Regions from separate parts of the Clostridium saccharobutylicum DSM 13864 genome, predicted to be linked through region 1. Evidence: predicted binding sites of a transcription regulator. Region 1 holds the regulator's gene; the other holds the start of a gene.
The links. Region 1 encodes CtsR, which represses protease genes until heat stress. Its sites were predicted from a motif close to AAGGTCAANNAAGGTCAAAT; they were not measured.

Region 1 (9,497 bases):
AAAAGGTTCAATCTGTTGTTAATATTATTAAGAAAATATGCAAGAAGAGAAAAGAAATATTAGCTACCCCAACAACTTCCAACGGGAGTGAAAGTGGATATATGCAGCATTATCCTATACAAATTAATGTAGGAGGCGCTACTATATTTGTAATTGATGTAGATCAATTTATAAAAATATGATATTGAGAGGAGATAAGCATTGAGAAAAATAGTCGGACATGAAAATATAATTGCTGGTATTAACAAAAGAAATTTAAATGATTCATTTTCTCATGCAAATTTAATAGTTGGAAATGATGGTATTGGGAAAAGCGTATTAGCTAGATACCTTTCCAATAAAATCATGAAAAAAAGCAATGATTTAGAAAGTGTAGATATCGTAAAATATCATCCATCGTCTAACTCTTTTGGAGTAGATGATGTTAGAAATATAATAGAGGAAGTTAATAAGAAACCATATGAAGGAAACAGAAAAGTATTAATTCTATATAGATGTGATAAATTAACAATTCAAGCTCAAAATGCATTACTTAAAACTATTGAGGAACCTCCAAAAGGTGTTTACTTGATATTATTGAGTGATTCTTTAGAATCAATTTTAGATACTATACAATCACGTTGTCAGGTATATAAATTAACTCCACTATCGAAAGAAGAAATGATACAGTATATTGAATATAAACATAGTGATTTAGCAGAATCGGATAAGAGAGCAGCAGTAGCTTATAGTACAGGAATTCCAGGAAAAGTAGATAGATTTATAGGAGATGAAAGTTTAAAAGATTTAAGAAATATATGTATACAATTATTTGAAGATATTTTAAAAAGAGAGCAAGGAATTGTGCTAAAATATAAAGAGTTATTTAAGAATTTAAAAGAAGAGCAAATGGAAATATTGAATATACTTCTTTTATATATAAGAGATATCATGATTTTTAAAGAACTCAATAAGAGTGAATTAATTGTGAATTTTGATAAAGTAGATAAAATAAAATATATTTCAAGAGGCATATCTTATAAAAAGTTAAATTGTATGTTAGAATACATAAAAGAAGCAAGGCTAAATTTTAATAGCAATACAAACTATTCAATGACCATAAGTGTTTTGCTTATGGGATTTGCGGAGGTATAATTATGATAAAAGTTATAGGAGTTAGATTCAAAAAAGCAGGAAAAATCTATTATTTTAGTCCAGCGGAACTACTTGTAAAAAAGGGTGATTATGTAATAGTAGAAACAGCTAGAGGAATAGAGTTTGGTGAATGTGTTATAGGAATTAAAGAAATAAAGGAAGAAGAAATTGTATCACCATTAAAAAATGTTATAAGAATAGCAGATGATAAGGATATTAATAAACATAAAGAAAATAAGGAAAAAGAAAAAGATGCATTAGATATATGCTTAAATAAAATTCAAGAACATAAATTGAATATGAAATTAATAGATGTTGAGTATACATTTGATAATCATAAAGTAATATTTTATTTTACAGCTGATGGAAGAGTTGATTTTAGAGAATTGGTTAAAGATTTAGCTACTATTTTTAAGACTAGAATTGAACTAAGGCAAATAGGTGTAAGAGATGAAGCTAAAATGGTTGGGGGCCTTGGCCCATGTGGCAGATCTATGTGCTGTTCTACATTTTTAGGTGATTTTGCATCTGTGTCTATTAAAATGGCTAAGGAACAAAATCTTTCATTAAATCCAACTAAGATATCAGGCATATGCGGAAGATTAATGTGTTGTTTGAATTATGAGCAATCTACATATGAAGATATAAGAAAAAGATTACCTAAGGTTGGATCTGTTGTTAAAACTATAGATGGAACTGGAGATGTTGTGGGAAATTCAATAGTTAAAGAAACTGTAAAAGTAAAACTTAAACGAGGCGACGAAGAAGTGATCGAAGACTTTAAAATAAATGAAATAGAGCTTATATCCGGAAAATATGAAGATACAATTGATGAAAGCAATATTAAACTTGTTATTGAATCAGAAGAAGACAAGAAATTGATAAAAAATCTTATTAATGAAAAATAGGAGGCGTTTCTATGAAATCCATTATTAAGATTTGCAATATGGAATCTCAGCAAGATGTAAAAATAATTCAGAAATGTGTTGTCAAGAATTCTGGTATTATAGCAATTCAGACATCATTATCCAAAAAAGAAATAACAATAATATATAATAACTTTTTAGATATTAAAAAGATTGTTGAGAACATAGAAGATTTGGGGTATATAGTCATTTAATAGTGATTTATAGAAATTAATATATGAAAATTAATATTTGCATATCACAAAATACTTTAAAAACATTGGAATACATGATAAAATAGAGTTGGTTAATTACCACAATTTATTAGGAGGTGTTCTAGATGGCATTTGTTATTAATGATTCATGTGTTAGTTGTGGAGCATGCGCTTCAGAATGTCCAGTTAGCGCTATAAGTCAAGGAGATACTCAATTTGTTATCGATGCAGATACTTGTATTGATTGCGGAAACTGTGCTAATGTTTGCCCAGTAGGAGCTCCAAACCAAGAATAATAAAAGGGAGATCGTCTGAATAAGACGGTCTTTTTTTTGAGAAAATATAATTAAGTATATGGGGGAGTTAATAGAAGAACTTGACATTTAGTACTATAATGTAAACTATTATAGTCTATTGTGTTTGAGTTTAGTTTTTTTATATTTTTCATAGATATAATAAAACTTTTGGGATCATCTAAATATAAAGTCGTTATATTGTTTTTATAATGCATAGGAATTATATATTTTGGTGATATTAAATTACATGTTGTTGTGGCATCAAATCCATTTAATGTAAAATGACCTCCAATAGGAACAAGTAAAATATCAATATTTTTTAGGTTTTCTAATAGTAATGGAGTTGGAATATGTCCTAAATCACCCAAATGGCATATTGTAACATTATTGATTTTTAGAACATATATAATATTTAGACCTCTCTTAGCACCATTAGATTTATCATGAAATGAGCTAAACCCCTCAATAGTTAAATAATTCATGTCAAAAAAACCTAATTCGTTAATGACTTTAGTTTTTTCATTAGCTTTATTCAAATATGAATGATCGAAATGATTATGACTAATGGTAATTAAATCACACTTTGGAAAGTCATTATTATAACCTATAGAATCTTCAAATGGATCCATTAAGATTCTTTTTCCAGTAGATGTTTTGATTAAAAAACATGAATGTCCATACCAAATTAGTTGCATAATAGTCCTCCATATAAAACTAGATTGTATGAATATATTATTAACATATATAAGAAAAAATAATCATAAATTTTAAGGATTAATATATAGAATTTATATCTTTAAAATTAAAAAAAATAATAGTATAATAGTATAAAGTCAAAGTAAGTCAAAAACAAATATTCAAATTAAGGTTTAAGTAGGTGATGTTATGGCAAGACTTTCAGATATAATTGAAGATTTTATAAAGCAAATGTTCAATGAAGATGATAAAAAGGTTATTTTTATACAAAGAAATGAATTAGCAGATCAATTTAGATGTGCACCATCACAAATTAATTATGTATTGACAACTAGATTTACCTATGAAAAGGGATACTTAATTGAGAGTAAAAGAGGTGGTGGCGGCCATATAGCCATTAAACATTTAGAACATGATGGTTCTAATAGAAGAGAAGAATTAATAAATCAAAGTATAGGAGATATGATAACATATCATAATGCATTAGCATTATTAAATAATTTATTGGAATCTGAAATAATAGAAGAACGAGAATATGAAATAATGAAAATAGCAATAAATGATAGAACTTTAGTTTCAGCAGGAGATAGAAATAAGGTAAGGGCTGATATTTTAAAAGCAATGATTATGATAATTTTATCTTAAAGGTGGGGATATATATGTTATGTGAAAAATGTAAGAAAAATGAAGCTAAAATAAATTTGGTTAAAATAGTTAATGGAGAGAAACATGAAATTTGGCTATGTGAAGATTGTGCGAAGAATATAACAAATATTCCATTTCTAAGTTCATTTGCAGAAGAAGCAAATTTCCCATTTCAAAGCATATTAACAGGAATATTATCGAATGTACCAATTGCTAAAGTAGATGAAAATAATCTTGTTTGTCATAGTTGTGGGTTGACTTATAAAGAATTTAAAAAGACAGGTAAAATGGGATGTGCTAATTGTTATAAGGAATTTGGACAATTGCTGGAATCTCTAATACAAAGTACTCAAGGAAAAATAAAGCATATTGGAAGAATACCTAAGATTAGTGGAAAAGAATTTTCAAGAAGAAGAAAATTAAAGGATTTGAAGCTTGAATTACAAAAATTAATAGTAACTGAAGAATATGAGAAAGCAGCAATTGTAAGAGATCAAATAAAAGAATTAGAAATGTTTATATTAGAAAGCAATACAGAAAAAGATGAAACTAAAACAAAGAAGGAGGAAAAGTGTAATGAACAATTGGATTCATAAAAGTAATAATGAGAATGATAATGATATAGTACTTAGTAGCAAGATAAAATTATCTAGAAATTTCAAGGATTTACCTTTTCCTAATAAGTTGAATTATATAAAAGGTAGAGAGAATGGAAAAAATATATATAATGTACTTGTAAATGAATTGAATGATGAAAAAATTACTTTATATGAGATGTGGAATAGTGATGAAAATATAAATAAGGAATATGAAGAAAAAAATTTAATCAGTAAAGAATTATTTAAAAATGCTGATAAAGCATCTTTTGTAGTAAATGAAGATGAAACGTTAAGTATAATGATAAATGAAGAAGATCATATAAAATTACAATGTATAACAGCGGGGTTAAATTTAGAGGATGCTCTAAAAAATGCGATAATTATTGATGATAAAATAGAAAAAAATTTAAATTATGCATTTGACGAAAAGTTAGGGTACTTAACTACAAAATTAGAGAATTTAGGTACAGGTATGAAAGCATCAGTGGTGATACATTTACCAGCACTTAAAATGAGTGATGAAATTAAAAATATTTCAAAGCACCTTGACCAAGTTGGAATAAATATTAAAGGGGTTTATTCAGAAGGAACAGAGGTTTATGGTAATATATATGAAATATTTAATAAAGTATCTTTAGGAATTACAGAAGAGGATATTACGAGTCAATTAAAAAGTATGGTTTTAAATATAATTTCAGAAGAAAAGAAATTTAGAGAAATATTATTAAGTAAATGTAAATATGAATTAGAAGACAAGGTGTATAGGGCATATGGAATATTAAAATCAGCAGTGCTTTTAGAATTTAAGGAAACTATTAATTTATTGTCTGATGTTAGATTGGGAGCAGAACTTTCACTTATAGACATTGATAAAAATAAGTTAAATGAATTACTTGTAGTGACAAAGAATTTATCACTTCAAAATCATTTGGAAAAATCCTTAGATGCTAAACAAATTAAATTTGAGAGAGCTAAACTTGTAAAAGAAATATTAATATAATTTAGAAGATTGTGAGGGTTGAAAAGATGGAATATAACAAATTAACGGAAAGAGCACAGATGGTAATTTTAGAAGCTGAAAATGAATCAGAAAAATTTAAGCATGGTTATGTGGGGACAGAACATGTTTTACTTGGAATTTTAAAAGAAGAAGGGTATTCAGCTAAATTGTTGAAAAAATATGGAATTGATATTGAAAATATAAGGGATATGGTTCAAAAATATCTTGGATATGGAGATATTATAAAATCAGAAGAAGATATTTTGTTGACACCTAGAACTAAAAGGTTACTTGATGAGAGCTTTGAAGAAGCTAAGAAATTAAATCATAAGTATGTTAGTCCAGAGCATATCTTATTTGCTTTACTTAATCAGGAAGAAGGCATGGCATACACAATTTTAAAAAGTTTAAAATTAAATTTTTTGGGTATAAGTAGAGAATTGAATAAATTTTTATCAGGCAACTATGAGGACAAATCAAGTGATGCAGATGCTCCAAATAATAAAAAGGAAAAAACACCTATGCTAGATAAGTATGGAAGAGACTTAACGCAGTTAGCACGAGAAGAAGTATTAGATCCTGTAGTTGGGAGAGAGATAGAAAATCAAAGAGTATTAGAGATTCTTTGCAGAAGAATTAAAAATAATCCTTGTCTAATTGGAGAACCAGGAGTAGGTAAAACTGCAGTTGTTGAAGGATTAGCACAGAGAATAGTTGAAGGAAATATACCGGAAACACTTAAAAATAAAAGGGTTATTTCTTTAGATTTGACATCTATGATTGCAGGAGCAAAATATAGAGGTGAATTTGAAGAACGATTAAAGAAAACAATGGAAGAAATTCGTAAGGATAAAAACGTTATTGTATTCATAGATGAAATCCATACAATAATTGGAGCAGGTGGAGCAGAAGGTGCTATTGATGCATCTAATATATTAAAACCAGCGTTAGCAAGAGGCGAAATTCAATGTATTGGAGCAACAACCATTGATGAATATAGGAAGTATATTGAGAAAGATTCAGCGCTTGAAAGAAGATTTCAACCAGTAATGGTGGGAGAACCATCAAAAGATGAAACCTTGCAAATTTTAAAGGGCTTGAGAGATAAGTATGAAGCTCACCATAGGGTTAAAATTACAGATGAGGCATTAGAAGCAGCTGTAAATTTATCAGATAGATATATAACAGATAGGTATATGCCAGATAAAGCTATTGATTTAATAGATGAGGGATCTGCCAAAGTAAGGATACAAAACTTAACAACTCCTCCAGACCTAAAGGATTTAGAAGAAAAAATAGATAATATAGATAAGGAAAAAGAAGATGCTATAAGAGTTCAAGCTTTTGAAAGAGCAGCACATTTGAGAGATCAAGAGAGAGCATTGAAAGAACAATTAGACAATATGAAAAAAGATTGGAGAACTCACAACTCAGTTCAAGAATTAGTTGTAGATGCAGAAAAAATAGCAAGTGTAGTATCAACTTGGACTAAAATTCCAATTCAAAAGTTAACTGAATCAGAAAGTGAGAAGTTATTAAATCTAGAAAATATACTTCATAAAAGAGTAGTTGGGCAGCATGAAGCCGTAAAATCGATAGCTAGAGCGGTAAGGAGAGCAAGGGTTGGGATAAAAGATCCTAATAGGCCAATTGGAAGTTTTATATTCCTAGGACCTACAGGAGTTGGAAAGACTGAATTATCTAAGGCACTTGCAGAAGCAATGTTTGGTGATGAAAATAGTATTATAAGAGTTGATATGTCAGAATATATGGAAAGTCATTCAGTTGCTAAATTAATTGGAGCGCCTCCAGGATATGTGGGTCATGAAGATGGTGGTCAGCTTACAGAGGCAGTTAGAAGAAAACCATATTCAATAGTGCTTTTAGATGAGATTGAAAAGGCTCATCCAGATATATTTAATGTCTTACTTCAAATTATGGAAGATGGAAGACTTACAGATGGTAAAGGTAAGGTTGTTAACTTTAAAAATACAATAATAATAATGACTTCAAATGTTGGTGCACATGAAATTAAAAAACAGAAGAGTATAGGATTTAATAATAGTGTTAATACTGAATCTGAATATGAAAAAATGAAAGAAAACATATTGGAAGAATTAAAGAGAACATTTAAGCCAGAATTTTTAAATAGAATTGATGATACAATAGTATTCCATAAATTAAGTGATGAGGATTTAGATAAAATTATGGATTTAATGTTAGCATCAATAAGAACAAGACTTCAAGGTAGAGATATTTATTTAAATTTCGAAGATGATAGCAAAAAGTTCCTATTGAATAAAGGTATTGATCTTGATTATGGTGCAAGACCATTAAGAAGACTTATTATAAAAGAAGTTGAAGATAGATTAAGCGAAGAAATATTGCAAGGAAATATAAAAATTGGAGATAAAATAAAAGTTAATGAATTAGAAAATAAACTTGTTTTCAGTAAATTAGCTTAAAGAGAATTAGGTGAAGATATGAGTAAAAATACAAAGGAATTAGATTTGATTATAATTGGTGGTGGTCCAGCAGGGCTTACAGCAGCCATGTATGCAGGAAGAGCCAAGCTAAATACATTGTTATTAGAAAATAAACTATTAGGTGGTCAGGTTAGAAATAGCTATAGCATAGAAAATTATCCTGGATTTAAAAGCATAAAGGGTGGAGAATTGGCTGATATTTTTCAATCTCAAGCTGAATCACTAGGAGCAACAATAGATGAGTTTGATTTAATTGAAAATATAGATCTTTCAGATGATAAAAAAATAATTGAAACTGAAACTTGTATATATAAACCTAAGGCAGTGATAATTGCTACTGGAGCTACGCCTAAAAAATTACCTATTCCAGAGGAAAAGGAATTTGAAGGTAAGGGTATTCATTACTGTGCTGTTTGTGATGGTGCAATGTATGAAGGAAAGAAGATAGCGGTTGTAGGCGGAGGAAATTCAGCATTGGAAGAAGCTATATTTTTAACAAGATTTGCTGAAAAAATATATATAATAAGAAGATATGATTATTTTAAAGGTGAGCAGTCGTTAATAGACGAAGTGTTTAGACATCCTAAAATAGAAGTGTTATTAAATGAGGATTTAATAGGAGTAAAAGGTACAACATTTTTAGAATCAGTTACAATAAAAAATACAAAGACTGGAAAGACTTGCGATTTAAATGTAGAAGCTGTATTTGGATATATAGGAACAGAACCCAAAACTGATGAAGTAAAAAAATATTTAAATTTAAATGAACAGGGATATATAATTACGGATGAGGATATGCAAACAAATATAAAAGGTGTATATGCAGCAGGTGATGTTAGAGAAAAGAAATACAGACAAATTACTACAGCAGTTGCTGATGGTACAATAGCTTTATTGAATGCAGAAAAATATATATTACAAAAGAATAACTAATTAATATAAAAATAAATAGAAGAGGCATTGTCTGCCTCTTCTATTTATTGCCTAAAGCCTTTAATATAGACGGTTTATCAAAACCTATAATAATATTATCATTGATATCTAAAACAGGAACTCCCATTTGATGAGATTTTTTTATCATTTCTTCTCTAGCTTCCATATCATCTTGAACATTTAATTCTTCAAATTCAAGATTTTCTGATTTAAGATAATTTTTTACCTTAACACACCAAGGGCAAGAATCAGTAGTATATACTTTTATCATAAATCTACCTCCTTAATTAATAATTATTATTTAATAATTAATATTATAATATAGTTTGAATAACCTATCAACACATTAATATATTGTTGTTAAAATGATAGTTGTTATTTTATTTTGAAGCTAGATTAAACTTATCAATAATAGTTTTTGTAAAAATTAATTACTTATACAAAAATAAATCAATATAAGTTTAGGATAAAGTCATGAAGATACTGTATAAAAAATAATACAAATAGTTTAAAATTATTATATGATATAATAAAAATAATGATTTAGTTAGAATGAAAAAGTAGATTATATTAATAATTTAAGCTATT
Region 2 (9,497 bases), 840 kb from region 1:
TTCCTTTTGTTTAATTTCTTCCTCTAAAGCTGGAATTTTACTATATTGAATCTCTGCTACCTTATTGTAATCAAAGTTTCTTTGAGCTAATTCTATTTCTCCTCTTGCCTCATCTAACTGGCTCTTTAAAGTTTTTATAGCTGTTATATGTTCTTTTTCCTTAGTATATTTTGCAGTCATTTCATCATTTTTTTCTTTTAATTCAGCAAGTTCTTTTTCTAAATCCTGCAATCTTTTTATTGATCCTTCATCTTTTTCCTTTGATAAAGCTTCTTTTTCAATTTCCAATTTAAATATATTTCTTCTTATAACATCTAATTCGGTTGGAAGAGAATCAATTTCTGTTCTTATCATAGCACCAGCTTCATCAATTAAATCAATTGCTTTATCTGGCATATATCTATCTTGAATATATCTATCAGAAAGTTTTGCAGCAGCTACTATTGCTGAATCATGAATTCTAATTCCATGATGAATTTCAAACCTTTCCTTTAATCCTCTTAAAATTGCTATTGTGTCTTCAACACTTGGTTCATCAATAATTACTGGTTGGAACCTTCTTTCTAATGCTTTGTCTTTTTCAATATATTGTCTATATTCATCGAAAGTTGTAGCACCTATACAATGAAGTTCGCCCCTTGCAAGAAGTGGTTTAATTAAGTTTCCTGCATCCATAGCTCCATCAGTTTTACCTGCTCCAACTATAGTATGAATTTCATCAATGAATAATAAAATTCTTCCTTCACTGCTTTGAACTTCTTTTAATACAGCTTTTAGTCTTTCTTCAAATTCACCTCTATATTTAGCACCGGCAATTAATGATCCCATGTCTAATGAAAATATGATTTTATCTTTTAAACCTTCTGGAACATCTCCTCTAACAATTCTTTCTGCCAAACCTTCAATAATAGCTGTTTTACCAACACCAGGTTCTCCAATAAGAACTGGATTATTTTTTGTTCTTCTTGAAAGAATTCTTATTGTTCTTCGTATTTCCTCATCCCTGCCAATAACAGGGTCAAGTTTATGCTTTTTAGCAAGATCAACTAAATTAGTACCATATTTAGCAAGAGCATCATATGTTCCCTCAGGATCTTGACTATCAACTTTTTGGCTTCCCCTTACTTCAGAAAGGACTTTTAAGAACCCGTCTTTAGTAATATTGTATTGTTTTAATATCTTAGAGACTTCTCCATTATTATCAACTTCAATAATAGCCAACATCAAATGCTCAACACTTATATATGAATCTTCAAATTTTTTTGAAATCTCTTCAGCTTTAATTAAAACTTCTTCAATTCTCCTTGTTATATATACATTTTGAGCTCCTTCACCCAAAACTTTTGGCATTGAATCAAGTATTTTATTTACTGAACCCTTTAAACTCTTTATTGGTATTCCCATTTTAGTGAAAATATTAGGCACTAATCCATCATCTTGTTCTACAAGAGCAGAAAAAAGATGGATTAAATCGATTTGTTGATGATTAAATTTAACAGCTGTAACATTTGCATCATTTAGTGCTTGTTGTACCCTTAATGTCATTTTATCAACGTTCATATTTCTTCCTCCTTGTATTCTTAATATAATTAATCGCTCTAGAATAAATTAACCATATTAATTTTTCTTACTACTAAATTTCTTAATCGTTATTTTTATTATTATATTTTTCTCTCTAAATATATAATAATACCAAGGTCAAGGAAAGTCAAAGTTTATTTTAAAAAAATTTATCTTTTTTATTATAATCTTTTTTGATAATAAATAAATATTAATAATCTAATGAATTAATCTTTAAAGTTATAACTTAAAATATGTTGTAATAATATTAATAACAGCCTAAACTAAATATAGTTTAGGCTGCTATCTTTTTTACTAATTTTTAGTAATTGTATAAATTAAATATAAATCTAACTCTCATTGTTATTATAAACCTTTAAGATTTTTCAATACTAAGATTGTAGTGTTAAATCCTCTTATCTACTGTTAATGCTAAATTAAAATATTTCAGTGAATCTGTAACAGCACCTAACTCATGATATAGCTTTGCCATATCTATGTATCTAATTTTTCTTTCTTCTCTTGATCCAAACTTAAGCAATGAATCTAAAGATAGGTTCATGTACTTTTCTGCTTCTATATGTTTGTCCATTTTTTGAAGAATAATACCTTTTAAATAGTAAGATTTTTCAATAAGCTTTATATTATCTGTTGTAATTGCCATATTCAATGCTTGTTCTGTGATTCTATATGCAATTTCATATTGAAAATTATCAACTAATATTTTAGTACAATCATTTAAAAATTCAACATTCTTTTCTTTATTATCATCTGGAAATATTTCTATACCTTTTTCTATTTCTTCTATGGCTTTTTCCTTTTCTCCCACTTCAAAATAGTACTTTCCATAATCCCCTCTAGATAATGCTAATGAAATTGGATTATACTTTTGATATTCAAATGCCTTTTTCTTATACTCATCTATACATCTTTTCTGTAATTTAATACATGCTGTAGCATAAATATGATATATCTTACCTTTGCTCTCATCTGTTCTTAAATTATCTACATATTCTATAACTTCTGTTAATATATCATATGCGTCTTGAAATTTATTTAAATTCTGATAACAAATAGCTTCATTATAACCTATTAAACAATATTCGCCTTTATCAAATCCTTCTTTTCGTTGAAGAAGCATTTCACGCAACTTACCATAATAAGATATTGCCTCAATGTATTCTTCATTTTGCGAAAGATATCTGGCCATATCTTTAAAATATATAGCTGTATTTTCTTCTGTATTATTTCTTTGATATAAATCATAATATTGTGATACTATTAACTGAATATTTTCCACTTTATTTTCTTCTACATAATAAGAAAATAATATATGTATTAATTCAAATGCTAAATCATAGTACTTATACTTAAGTGCATATCCCAAATTATCTTTTAATTTATCTTCCGAATCTGCATCACTTGAAATATTCTTTTTTATCGTTTTTAAATTATTCAATATCTGTTCATAAACATCTTCAATTAAATAATCTAAATCCATTTCTATTTTTTCTGCTATATATTGAAGTAACTCCTTGTCCGCTTTAGCTTTTCCATTTTCTATACAACTCATTTTAGCGATTGATATTTTATCTTCACATAATTCTTTTAATGTGATTCCTTTAAATATTCTAGCCCTTTTTATTTTTTCTCCAGTAGATAGTATTTCCACATATATCACCCATTTACTTTTAGTTTTGATTCTGCTTCATTAAATAACTTTATGCCCTCATTTAAATAATATGAGGCCTCTTTTTCATCTTTTTTATCCATGAAACTTTTACCTACTTTCATGGCTAATTCCCCTGCCTTAGCTAATTTCCCATTATCTTTTGCAAATATATATGTATCTATTAATACATTTTCTGCTTCATCTTTTTTATCATTAATATTAAACATTGTATATTTAACAAGCTGACACTTAATTTTTCTATCAATATCATTTTCTTCAAGGTTATGTTCAATATCATTTAATATTTTTTCACATTGCTCAATATTTTTTAATTTTAAATAATTTTGACAGATATCTATTAATATATCATTTATCTGCCCAACATGATTTTGAATACTTACATTTCTAGATATCTCATAATGCTTAAATGATTCATCTATATTATCTAATTCATAAAATAACTTTCCTAAATTATGCTCTATATTAACTATACTCTTGTTATATTTTATTTTTTTATAAACTTCCAATGTCTTCTTTGAGTATTTTATAGCATTTGTTAAATCACCTTTTTTATTGAAATCTTCTGCCAAAGAAAATAAGTTTTTAGCATAATCATCATCATTATATATTTGTTCAAATCTCCGTTTTGCCAAATATGAATATTCTAAAGCCAATTGCAATTCTTCTACATTATAATATGTTCTAGCCATATTATAATGTATTTCTCCAAGTAAAAAGTCATCTACGATTTCATTATCTAAATACACTTTTTCAGCTTGTTTCAAATAGCTGCTAGAAGAATGGTATGCTCTAAGCTCTAACGCTATATTGGCTAAGTTTAGGAAAGTTTTTATTATTTCTTCGTAATTATTGTTCCTAACAAAAATTACATTTGAAGATAGAAAGAACTTTTGAGCCATAGGAAAATCCCTTTTATACATATATGCTTCAGCTGTTATGTAAAATATTTTTGCTTTCCTATATTCTAAATTATATTTTTCTGAATAGTACAAAGCATTATCAATATATCGTTGTCCTTTTTCACAATCGCCTTGCAATATACATGATTCTCCTACTTGTTCATAATAAATACTAATCTTTTCAGCTTGGCTCTCTTCTGATTCCATTAAATATTCAACAGTTGTATTTAAACTTGCAGCCAGATATTCTAATAAATCAACTGATGGATTTGAACGCCCAGACTCAACCAAACTTATTTGTCCTGGAGTTATTCTGTCTTTAGCTAAATCTTTTAAAGTCATATTTAATTGTTTTCTTCTTCTTTTTATTTTTTCCCCCAATGATAGAATTTCCATTTCTTCAATCCTTCTCTATTCAACAAATTATTTAATTACTTGATTATATTTTTTTTAATTATAACATAAATTTATAAAAAACTGCATAAAAATATAAGTTTTTTGCTAAAATTTATATAATTTAATTTTATTATCCATTTTTCTTTATAATACCTTAAATAAGTCTTATGTATTTTCTTTATAATTTCTAAATAAAAAAGAGACTGTCGGATTAGCGGATTAAAATCTTTTGCGACAACCTCTTTAATAGTAGTTTTAATATATATTTTTAATTTCACATGATTGTTCTAAAATATCTTAATATCAATCTCTCCAATCATGCATTCCATCCATAGTAGCCTCGGCTATATTTCTTATTCTTCTACCTGCTCTTTTCATGTTTTTTTTTGTTTTCCTATTTTGGTAAGGCATCATCATCATTTCAGCTGCTGCACCTACCATAAATCCCATCACCATTCCTCTTGTAAATCTTCCCATAATTTAATACCTCCTTAAATTAAGCATATCTCCAAAATAAAGAGTCAATATAACTATACTTATTAGATTATATTAAATCCACAAAATTCACTGATGATATTCTATAATTAAAATTAGATTTCTTTGTATATTATTTCGAATTATTCATCAGTTTTTGACTTATCATTTTTTAATATGCCTTAAATTATTTTATATAAGTAGGTTATGCATTAATGAAAAAGTTATCCAAGTAAAATTTGCCCATATAATTTATTTTTTATCCAATAAATATAAAATAAATTTTTCTTTTTCCTTACTCAATAATTTTGATATTCTTTTTCTTCCTTCTTTTTGATTATATTTATATAAGTCTTCAATTTCTTCAAAATCTAATTCATTACCTTTACCTTTTTCCAATATAATATTTTCATTTTTAGTTTCTTCAACACTCTCAGGTAATATTCTTTCTTGTCCACTGATTATTATATTATTTGATGAATTGGGTGCAAGGCTTAATATTTGATTTTTCACTTCATTATCTAAAACTTCTATAATATTAGAACTTAACCACTTTTCAACAATCTTATCAGAAGATATACCTAAGCATTCCTTACATTTTTCATCAACTAGCTCATTAAACAAATCTCCAGTATGGCTATCCACCTTAACAAAAACAACTTCAATTCCTGAATTCATAAGCTGCTGCATTTTATTATAATAATTCATTGATGATGTTTCTTTTCTATCCCATGCTCCAGTTGCATGATGTGCTATACCTTCATAATCATGAAACAGAACAATTTTCTTTTCTCCATGTTTTAATCCATATTCAACTGCTCTTATAGCGCCTTTAAGTTCACCTGCTATTTGTCTTATGTTTTTTTCTGAAGTGTCCTTGTCATCATTACTTTCTATATATTCCACCACATTATTTTTAACACATACTACTCCATATGAATATCTTTCATCTGAAGAATTATAACTACCATCAACATAAGCATGAAGACAGTCCTTTGGATAATTTTCATCACTCTTCTTAAGCATTCTATTTCCTTCATTTAGATATGCATTGGCATCATTCATACTTTCAAAGCTTTTATATTTAGCTCCCTTTACTCCCTTAACATATAATAAGCATTCTGCCCATGTATTAACTATTATATTTTCTATTTTTTTATTATTCTTAAAATCAAATCCTGATTGAATTGCATAAACTTTTTTCGCCATGTTTTTTCCTTTCTATAACGTTGATAATTCTTCTATTACCTCATACAGCCTTTGTACATTTTGAGCTTTAGTAAAGTTACTTAAATATTCAATTCCATTTTTTATTACTACAAAAATATCATTTTTCCCTGTCCAATTTTCAACTATTATAGAAATTGGTACATCATTAAGTATCTTATTTAATGTAAAAAATATAACTCCAACATCATCAATAACACCTATAAATGGTATTCTGTTTGGTATTAGATTTGTTGGTACTGTTATATAAGCTATAGATGCTGACATTATCAACTTAGTTTTTATTGAAACTCTCTTATCCTTAAGCAATCTATATATTAAAGAAACTATATCTGGTAATACAAATATATAATCTTTATATTTTTTTACGTTAGTAGGTAATTTATCTTCTAAAATCTTTCTTCCCTTGGAATAATTATCTTCTATTTTAGCTATTGATTCGAGATTCAATATATCATTTTCACTTTTCTCTTGTTCTTCTATTGTATCCGTTTCAACTGTTTTTATTAGTTCTCCAGCAATAGAAATATTAACATCTCCAACTTCTACCCACAATTCATCTCTCTTCATGAACATATCATTAATATTTATATCGACAAAAGGAACATTTTGAAGTATCTTTTTCACATCGATAATTACATTATCTTTATTACTTTCAATATAATACTCATTAATCGCTTTAGCTAATTTCTTCAATACAAAACTTCTAAACATTCTTAACATACCAAGATTTAATATTTTAACTTTAGATATTCTAAGATGAATTTTGTTATTAATACAATCTATTAATTCTGCCTTAACAAGGAAATCTATACTAATTCCACTTTTAAAATTTCCTTCTACAATCAATGAATTATTTATCTTTATACTTTTTAATGTCAATCCATCAATTTTAACAAATTCATTGATAATGCTTAATATATCACTTCCAAGCAACTTAACTTTCACTTCTGATATGTTCATACTTCATTCCCCTTTTAGAGCATATTTCTAAATTATTCAAATTAACATATTTTATATTTTCACTTAAAAGTATACAATAGTTCAAAGAATTATTAAAGACATGCTTTCCATACTAAGGTAATTCAGCTTATGATCATATTTTTTAATTATGTCTTAGACACAGTCAAAAAAATAATAATTTCATATGCCTTATTAATCTACACTTTTTATGCTTAATAGATGCAATGGGCATGCATCTATGCATATTGGATTTTTACCTTCATTAAGTAATACTATACACATATCACATTTTATAGCTTTTCGAGTTTGTTGTTGCATTTGTATAGATTTATACGGACATGCATTTGCACATGCACCACAACCAATACATTTTTCCTCATTTATTATAACTACTCCATCTTTAACTCTTTTTATTATTGCATTAACTGGGCATATTTCTATGCACATCGGTTTATTGCAATGATTACAACTAGTACTTCTATAATTTACTTTTATATTTTGATTATGATCTATGACCTCTTCACTGATTACTCGTCTTAAATTAATTCCTACTTGCAACGAATGTTCATCCTTACATGCTTGTTGACATGCTTTGCAGCCAGTACAATACTCATTTTCTTGATTAAATTTTAACTGCACAACTTATCCTTCTTTCTCTACTAATTTTTAGGCACATGGAAACAATGAACTTTTTATTTATTTTCACGTACCTTATTCTTTTAAATGCGCCTTACCTCTACTAAATTACTATGTTGCGGGTTTCCTTTTGCAAGAGGTGTTGGTTTTGAAATAGTAAGAGTATTAATATTTCCTCTAATATCAATGCCTTCATTATTAGCTCTATACCAAGCACCTTGTGCTACCGCAATTACTCCTTTTACAATACGCCTTGTTATATGTGCTTTAATTTGAATTATTCCTCTGTCATTCCAAACCTCAACCAAATCATCTTCTTTGATATTCCTCTCCTTTGCATCGCTTGGATTAATCCACATTTTATGTGGCTCTATTTCTTCCATCCAATCATTATTATCATGAATAGAATGGCATCTTGTCTTTGTATGCCAGCCTATCATCTGGAGTGGAAATGTTTCTCTCTTGGGATCATTTATTCCCTCAAATGCACCTATATATTTAGGTATTGCCGGTATTTCTTTTGGATTATTCAAATCATATAATCTCTTAGAAAATATCTCTATCTTTCCTGATGGTGTTGGAAATGGATTATTATAAAAATCTTCAATTTGCTCCTTAAACGCAATATAACTATCTCTTGGCTTATATTTATAAACTCCTCTTTTAGTAAATTCGTCAAACTGTGGCAGTTCTGGTTCATTCTTTCTAGTTTCTTCATAAATAGCTTTTGCCCACTCTTGTACTGTTTCATGTCCTTCTGTAAATTTTTCTTTAAGTCCTATTTTTTCTGCCACTTCTTTTAACCAATCATATTCAAATCTACCATCAAAAAGCGGTTCTATTGCTTGATTGTTATACATTATATAATCTCCTTGAGACCATGGAGTTGTAATATTTACGCCTTCGAATACAGATGTTCCAGGAAGTAATATATCTGCAAACTTAGCACTTGGTGTCATAAATAAATCTGAACATACAATAAATTCACACTTAGATGTATCCTTTAAAATTTCTATAGTTCTATTAATATCTGAATGTTGATTAATCAATGTATTTCCTGCCAAATTTATTATCATTTTTATATTACTTTTTAATTTCTCTACACCTTGAACACCATCATTTTTTGAAGTCATTTCTGTTCCTCTTAAAATAGCATCTGTCCATAGGAAAGTAGGAATTTTAGCTTTATATGGATTATCAAGAACATCTAGTTCTGGTTCTTCATGCTGCTTTATATAAGTAGCTCCAGCTGCACTCCCCCCTTTAATACCTACATTACCTGTTAAACATGCTAACATAGTAGAACTTCTTATAGTCTGTTCTCCATTAGAGTTTCTTTGCGGACCATAGCCTTGCACAATAGCTGCTGGTTTAGTTGTAGCATATTCACAAGCAAACTTATAAATAGTTTTTTGATCAACGCCTGTAATTTTCTCAGCCCATTCAGGAGTTTTCGGAATTCCATCTCTTTCACCAAATACATATGAATAATAGTTTTCTCCCTTATCAACTCCTTGTGGCATATGATACTTATCAAATCCTAAACAGTATTTATCCATGAACTCTTGATTTTGTAAGTTTTCTGATAAAATCACATATGCCATAGCATCCATAAGAGCACTGTCTGTTGTAGGTTTAAGACCTATCCA

Region 2: the regulator CtsR is predicted to act here: its motif matches at 1,695-1,714, upstream of clpB (ATP-dependent chaperone ClpB).

The regions. Positions count from the first base shown of each region.
Region 1 covers NC_022571.1:179,903-189,399, forward strand. Annotated here, with positions in the region: gene CLSA_RS00810 (cyclic-di-AMP receptor) at 1-182, shown strand, start outside; gene CLSA_RS00815 (DNA polymerase III subunit delta') at 202-1,134, shown strand; gene CLSA_RS00820 (PSP1 domain-containing protein) at 1,137-2,042, shown strand; gene CLSA_RS00825 (heavy-metal-associated domain-containing protein) at 2,054-2,254, shown strand; gene CLSA_RS00830 (DUF362 domain-containing protein) at 2,380-2,550, shown strand; gene CLSA_RS00835 (MBL fold metallo-hydrolase) at 2,601-3,245, opposite strand; gene CLSA_RS00840 (CtsR family transcriptional regulator) at 3,436-3,891, shown strand; gene CLSA_RS00845 (UvrB/UvrC motif-containing protein) at 3,906-4,487, shown strand; gene CLSA_RS00850 (protein arginine kinase) at 4,468-5,490, shown strand; gene CLSA_RS00855 (ATP-dependent Clp protease ATP-binding subunit) at 5,517-7,955, shown strand; gene trxB (thioredoxin-disulfide reductase) at 7,974-8,909, shown strand; gene CLSA_RS00865 (glutaredoxin family protein) at 8,950-9,180, opposite strand.
Region 2 covers NC_022571.1:4,447,638-4,457,134, forward strand. Annotated here, with positions in the region: gene clpB (ATP-dependent chaperone ClpB) at 1-1,560, opposite strand, end outside; gene CLSA_RS19350 (helix-turn-helix domain-containing protein) at 1,967-3,232, opposite strand; gene CLSA_RS19355 (helix-turn-helix transcriptional regulator) at 3,238-4,548, opposite strand; gene CLSA_RS22990 (hypothetical protein) at 4,852-5,025, opposite strand; gene CLSA_RS19360 (ribonuclease H family protein) at 5,275-6,231, opposite strand; gene CLSA_RS19365 (YkvA family protein) at 6,244-7,212, opposite strand; gene CLSA_RS19370 (4Fe-4S dicluster domain-containing protein) at 7,405-7,851, opposite strand; gene CLSA_RS19375 (DMSO/selenate family reductase complex A subunit) at 7,932-9,497, opposite strand, start outside.